Methylosarcina fibrata AML-C10: one gene and its partner. The protein of the gene in region 1 interacts with the protein of each later gene in a pairwise test. Links are inferred from orthologs where the notes say so. Each region holds a gene or a part of one and is shown in the gene's direction. Other genes may lie near its edges.

Evidence for each region.
Region 2: the proteins of topA (region 1) and A3OW_RS0121490 interact in binary tests that used the Escherichia coli proteins (3 or more experiments, as listed by UniProt). The link is inferred for Methylosarcina fibrata AML-C10 from one-to-one orthologs.

The regions. Positions count from the first base shown.
Region 1 is NZ_KB889965.1:3,823,652-3,827,000, reverse strand. What follows is about bases 145-3,170. They hold topA (type I DNA topoisomerase), read left to right. Parts: upstream 145-514; coding sequence 515-2,827; downstream 2,828-3,170. Other genes in these bases: A3OW_RS0117870 (cold-shock protein), read right to left, coding at 3,061-3,170; A3OW_RS0117880 (DUF494 domain-containing protein), read left to right, coding at 145-435. In the rest of the region: more of A3OW_RS0117880, read left to right, coding at 1-144; more of A3OW_RS0117870, read right to left, coding at 3,171-3,267. UniProt on the Escherichia coli protein: Releases the supercoiling and torsional tension of DNA, which is introduced during the DNA replication and transcription, by transiently cleaving and rejoining one strand of the DNA duplex.
Region 2 is NZ_KB889965.1:4,535,572-4,538,752, reverse strand. The notes cover bases 121-2,978. They hold A3OW_RS0121490 (IMPACT family protein), read left to right. Parts: upstream 121-1,180; coding sequence 1,181-1,777; downstream 1,778-2,978. Other genes in these bases: A3OW_RS0121480 (tryptophan--tRNA ligase), read right to left, coding at 2,487-2,978; A3OW_RS0121485 (hypothetical protein), read right to left, coding at 1,774-2,490; A3OW_RS0121495 (FAD-linked oxidase C-terminal domain-containing protein), read right to left, coding at 121-1,149. Outside these bases: more of A3OW_RS0121495, read right to left, coding at 1-120; more of A3OW_RS0121480, read right to left, coding at 2,979-3,181.

The DNA.
Region 1 (3,349 bases):
TTGTTTGAAAATTATATGGAAGACGAAATTGAAATACTGCCGGACAGCGACGTGATCAGAACCGAATTAATGGAAGCGGGTTTTGATCAACTAGAGGTGAGCAAAGCCTTCGACTGGCTGGAATCGCTGAGCGTGCAACGCGCCATCCGGCCGACAGTGACCGCGGCGTTCCGTATCTTCTGTCCGGAAGAAAGAGAAAAGCTCGATCTCGACTGCCTCAATTTCATCATGTTTCTGGAACACAGCGGAATCTTGAACCCGGCCAATCGGGAAATCGTCATCGACCGGGTCATGGCTCTGGAAAATGAAGAAATATCGATCGAAAAACTGAAATGGATCGTATTAATGGTATTACTCAGTCAACCGGACGAAGAAATTGCATTTTCCAGAATGGAAGACATCGTCTACGATCTGGTGCCGGCCTATCTGCATTAATTAAATAAATCGGGTCAAAGGCGAAAGGCAAATCAGCCACAGTTTTTTCTGCCAACTTTCACCTTTCCTTACGGAATAAATGAGCAAGAATCTTGTCATTGTAGAATCGCCTGCAAAAGCCAAAACCATAGAAAAATATTTGGGCAAGGATTTCCAGGTATTGGCTTCCTACGGTCACGTGCGCGATCTCGTGCCCAAAGAAGGCGCCGTGGATCCTGAGCATGACTTCGCGATGAAATACGAAGTCATCGAACGGAACCTGCGCCACGTGCAGGCCATCAGCAAAGCCCTTAAATCCGCCGATGCCTTATACCTCGCAACCGACCCGGACCGGGAAGGCGAGGCCATCTCCTGGCATCTTTACGAATTGCTGAAAGAAAAAAAGATTCTCAAGGACAAGCCGGTGCACCGCGTCGTTTTTCACGAGATTACCAAAAAAGCGGTGACCGAAGCGATCGCCAATCCGGAACATCTGTCCACCAATCTGATCAATGCCCAGCAGGCGCGCAGAGCCCTCGATTATCTGGTGGGATTCAATCTGTCGCCGTTATTGTGGAAAAAAATTCGCAGAGGCCTTTCGGCAGGACGGGTGCAAAGCCCCGCGCTGCGGATGATCGTCGAGCGCGAACAGGAAATCGAAGCCTTCAAGACCCAGGAATACTGGACGATCGAAGCCTTGCTGACGGCCCAGGAACAAAACTTTAAAGCCAGGCTGACCCACTTCGACGGCAAAAAACTGAACCAATTCAGCTTCACCGACGAAGTCTCGGCCGAGAAAGCCAAACGGACTCTGCTCGATGCGGCGGACGGAAAGCTGCTGGTCGCGAAACTGGAAAAAAAGCAGCAAAAACGCAACCCGGCCCCGCCATTCATTACGTCGACCCTGCAGCAGGAAGCCTCCCGCAAACTGGGCTTTACGACCAAGCGCACGATGATGGTCGCCCAGCAGTTGTACGAAGGCATCGATATCGGCGGCGAAACCGCCGGCCTGATCACCTACATGCGTACTGACTCCGTCAATCTGTCGGTAGAAGCCGTTGCCGAAATGCGCAAACTGATCGCCGAAACCTACGGCGCCGAAAACGTTCCTAAAGAACCGCGTCTTTTCAAAACCAAATCGAAAAACGCACAGGAAGCACACGAGGCGATACGCCCCACTTATCCCGGATACTTGCCGAGCCAGCTCAGGGCCTACCTGAGTGACGAACAATTCAAGCTGTACGATCTGATCTGGAAGCGGACCATCGCCTGCCAAATGATTCAGGCGACGTTAAACGTGATCGCGGTGGATCTGACCTGCGGCGACAACGGCCAACACGTGTTCAGAGCCACCGGTTCATCGATCGCCAATCCCGGATTCATGGCGGTGTATCTGGAAGGCAAGGACGACACCGCCGACAGCGACGACAAGGAAAGTTTCTTGCCGGTATTGGAAGAAGGGCGGCCGGTGCCCTTGAACGACATCCTCGCCGGCCAGCATTTTACCGAGCCGCCGCCGCGTTACGGCGAGGCCAGCCTGGTGAAAGCTTTGGAAGAGCATGGCATCGGACGGCCTTCCACCTATGCGTCGATCATTTCCACGCTGCTGAATCGAGAGTACGCCACTCTGGAAAACAAACGCTTCTATCCGACCGACGTCGGCCGAATCGTCAACAAGTTTCTAACCGAACATTTCACGAAATACGTCGACTACGATTTCACCGCGAAACTGGAAGATGATCTGGACGCCGTTTCCCGCGGCGAAAAAGACTGGATTCCGTTGATGGGCGAATTCTGGCGTCCGTTTACGTCCTTGATTCAGGACAAGGACGAAAGCGTCCAGCGAAAGGACGTGACTCAGGAAGCCATTGACGAGACTTGTCCGGAATGCGGCAGTCCGTTGTCCATACGCCTTGGCCGCAACGGCCGGTTCGTCGGCTGCACCAATTATCCGGAATGTTCGTATACCCGAAATCTCAATGAAGACGCCAAAAGTCCGGACGAACCCGAAGTGGTGGAAGGACGCACGTGCCCAAGCTGCGCTTCGCCGCTGGTCCTGAAGGCGGGCCGCTACGGCAAATTCATCGGCTGCAGCGCCTATCCCAAATGCCGCTATATCGAGCCTCTGGAAAAACCTCTGGACACCGGAGTCGAATGTCCGCAGTGCAAAAAAGGCAGTCTCCTGAAACGCAAATCGCGCAACGGCAAAATCTTTTATTCCTGTTCGGAATATCCCAAATGCAATTACGCACTCTGGAATGCGCCGTTCAAAGAAACCTGTCCGGCCTGCCAATGGCCGATTCTGACCATCAAGGAAACCAAACGGCGCGGCGTCGAAAAGGTCTGCCCTCAGAAAGAATGCAGTTATGCCACGCCATATGAAGGCGATCCCGCAGACGCTTCGGGACCTTAAGCCGTTGCCGCCATTCCAGGCCGGCTTTGTCCGCACATAAATCCGAAAAATAAAAACAAGAGTGCGCGGCCTTGTCTGTTCCGTCCGGCCGATCTTTCACCGATAGCGGAATGGGCTCTATTCCTTACGACCGAGGAACCGGCAAACCGGCCAAATCGCAGCGGCTACAAGAAATTGCTCAACCGCTGGATTCGGCAGGCCGTCGGGTTTTTTGTCGAATAAACCCGCTGCCGTTATTTGGAAGGGCAGACGTTGACGGCAGTCAATCCCTTGGGGCCGGATTCGATGTCGAAAGTAACCGCTTGACCAGGAGTCAGGGTTTTAAATCCTTCTCCCTGAATTACCGAATGATGGACGAAAACATCTTCCTTGCCTTCTGCAGGTTCAATAAAACCAAACCCTTTTGTGTTGTTAAACCACTTAACAGTGCCTGTTGCCATTTTGAACTCCTGGAATAAAAACTTACGGTTAATACAGAACAACAACATTGATAATCGGATCACCTACTTACCCCATTAGGAA
Region 2 (3,181 bases), 710 kb from region 1 along the record:
GTTGACTACCGCCAGACCGTAACGCTCGGACAATTCCGCTATGGATTTCAGCACTTTTACCAGAAACCGTCGGGGAATCGTGCCGTCCATGCAATAATAATCCGGAGAAATCCGCCCGACCGCCGGAAATGCGGCCTTGCGTCCTGCCCAGAGAACCTGTCTTTGCTCCCGACTTCCGGCCCGTCTTAATTCATAAGCCCCGTTCGATTTCAATACCTCGCAGGCCCGGTCGAGTTCTTCTTCGACCTGCTTTCGAGTACCGTCCAGTTCGCATAACAGAATGGCTTCGGCTTCTACCGGATAGCCGGCATGAATAAAATCTTCCGCGGCTTTAATGGCGGCTTGGTCCATCATTTCCAATCCGGCCGGCAGCAGACCCGAAGCGATGATGGCCGCCACCGCCGAGCCCGCCTGTTCGACGTCTGCAAAGGCAGCCAGAATGACTTCGCAATGTTCGGGCAGGGGCAACAACTTGACAGTCACTTCGACCACCACGCCGAGCAAGCCTTCCGAACCGGCCATTAAAGCCAGTAAATCCAGTCCGGGGCCGTCCAGGCCGTGACTTCCCACGGTAACCAGGGCGCCGTCCATCGTCACGATCCTGACCTGTAGAATATTATGGGTCGTGAGGCCGTATTTAAGGCAGTGCACTCCGCCGGAGTTTTCGGCGACGTTGCCGCCGATCGTGCAGGCGATCTGCGACGACGGATCGGGAGCGTAGAACAAGCCTTGTTGAGCCACGGCCTGGGAAATGGCGATATTGCGCACCCCCGGCTGAACCCTCGCCAGCCGGTTGGCGCAGTCGATTTCGAGAATTTGATTGAGCCTGGCGAGACTCAACAATACACCGTTTTCCAACGGCAGCGCCCCTCCGGCCAGTCCCGTACCGGCGCCTCTCGCCACGACCGGCACCCCGTATCGATGGCAGATCGCCAGGATGCGCTGCACCTGCTCGACGGTATCCGGCAACAGAACCAGCCAGGGCAGACAATGATACACCGACAAGCCGTCGCATTCGAAAGGCCTGAGCGCTTCCGTTTCGGAAATAATCGATGCGGCCGGTAAAAATGTTTTAAACTCGTCAATCAAAAGGCGGCGGTCTACCTGATGACGAATCGTTTCGGAAGTATGCGGCCTGACGATTTTCATAGACGTTGTTCGTATTTTGAGGAGTGCTTCCGTGTATTGTGTCAAAAGCAGGCAAACAATTGAAGACACAATTAAAAAATCCCGTTTTATCGGCATCGTCATGCCCTGCCGGAGCGAACGGGAAGCGATGGAGCATCTGCGTTCTCTGCATCTTGAGCATCCTCACGCCACTCACGTCGCGTACGCTTACCGGCTGAAAACGGAACAGGGCTTCGTCTACCGCTGCCACGACGCCGGCGAGCCGGCCGGAACCGCCGGCAAACCGATTTTCCAACACCTGGAAGGCAAGGACCTGATCAACGTGCTGGTCGCCGTCATCCGCTATTTCGGCGGCATCAAACTCGGCGCCGGCGGTCTGACTCGCGCTTACGGCAATACCGCGAAAAAAGCGATCGAAGCGGCGGAAATCTCGGACTACGTCGAATGGGTCCAAGTGCCGATGACTCTCGATTACGGCCAGATGCAGCCGTTGGAATACGCCCTGAAAAAATGGGAAGGACGCATCCTGAAGCAGGATTTTACCGAACGGGTCCGGCTTGTCGTTGAACTGCCCGCCGAACATTTAAGCGTCTTGTTGCAGTCCTTCCCTGCAGCGGCGGACTTCCTGCCTGAAGCCCGGCCGTTCTAGCCGTCCTTGACGCCCAAAAGATCCTGATACGTAACATACATCAGCGTGGATACCAGCATGTACAAAACGGGCGTCAACAAGGGCGTCACCGAGGAGCAGAGCAGCGCTTCCAGAACGATAAAACCGTAGAGTTTATAAAAAGCGCCCCGGTTTCGAGAGATCTCGTGAACGCCCCGCTCTCTGGCCTGACTGAAACTGTAGTTTCTGAACAGCATGAGCGGATAACTGAACCAACTGGCAAAGGTGGACAACATGACCAGCACAAAAACAAGCGCGACGTTGGCGTAGGTATAAAACCAGCTCGCGATTTCCCGCATCGGCCGGCGGTGCAGATTCTCCGGGGTCAGCTCCCAGTAAAAGAAAAAGCGTCCGGTCTTCAGAAGATCGCCCGAGACAAGATTGGCCACGACATTGATGCCGAACCAGCAGACAACCAGGCTGGCCGCCGCCAGAACGGCCAGAGGCAGGCTTTTCCTGATCGCCCATGCCAAAGGGACCGGATTGTCGCCCGAATAATTAAGGTCGATGTATTTCGCAATCCCGACCCCGACAAATAACGAGGTGACCGAGAAAAAAATGCCTAACGCCAGGGAAATACGTCCTACCAATAAAATGACGCCGGTCGCCAGGGTGTAGCCGACCCACACCAAAGGACCGCGAGCGATAAACAGCAGGCTTTCTCTAAGCCAGTCGCCGAATTGCCCTTTCTTCACGAAGAGATCCTCGAAATCCCGACCGCTTTGCGGATTTCCCGGAGAAACGGAATGCTGATCGCTCTGGCTTTTTCCGCACCTTCCTGCAATTGCTGTTCGATGTGATCGGGCGCCTCAAGCAAGGCTTCGTAACGTTCCCTGGCCGGCGCGATATGGTCGTTGATATAGTCGAACAGAATCTGCTTCATTTCGCCCCAGCCGATGCCTTCGGCGTAGCGTCGGCGTATTTCGGCCACTTCCGAAGGCGTGGCGAACGCCTTGTAAATGCCGAACAGAGTACAGCCTTCGGTCTCCTTGGGCACGCCCGGCTCGAGCGAATTGGTTTTGATTTTACTTATCAGTTTTTTTAATTTTTTCTCCGGCTCGAACAGCGGGATGGTGTTGTTGTAACTCTTGCTCATCTTTCGTCCGTCTAGACCGAGTAACGTCGCGCTGTTTTCCTCGACGACCGCTTCGGGCAAGGTGAAATGTTCGCCGTAAATATGATTGAAGCGGGCGGCGATATCCCGCGCCATTTCGATGTGCTGAACCTGATCCTTGCCGACCGGAACCTTGTTGGCATTAAACATCAGAATATCGGCCGCCATTAAAATCGGGTAACTGAACAAGCCCATGGTGATGCCCTTATCGGCATCCCTCTCGCCGCCCTGCTCATTATCGGCCACCGCCGCCTTGTAGGCGTGCGCCCGGT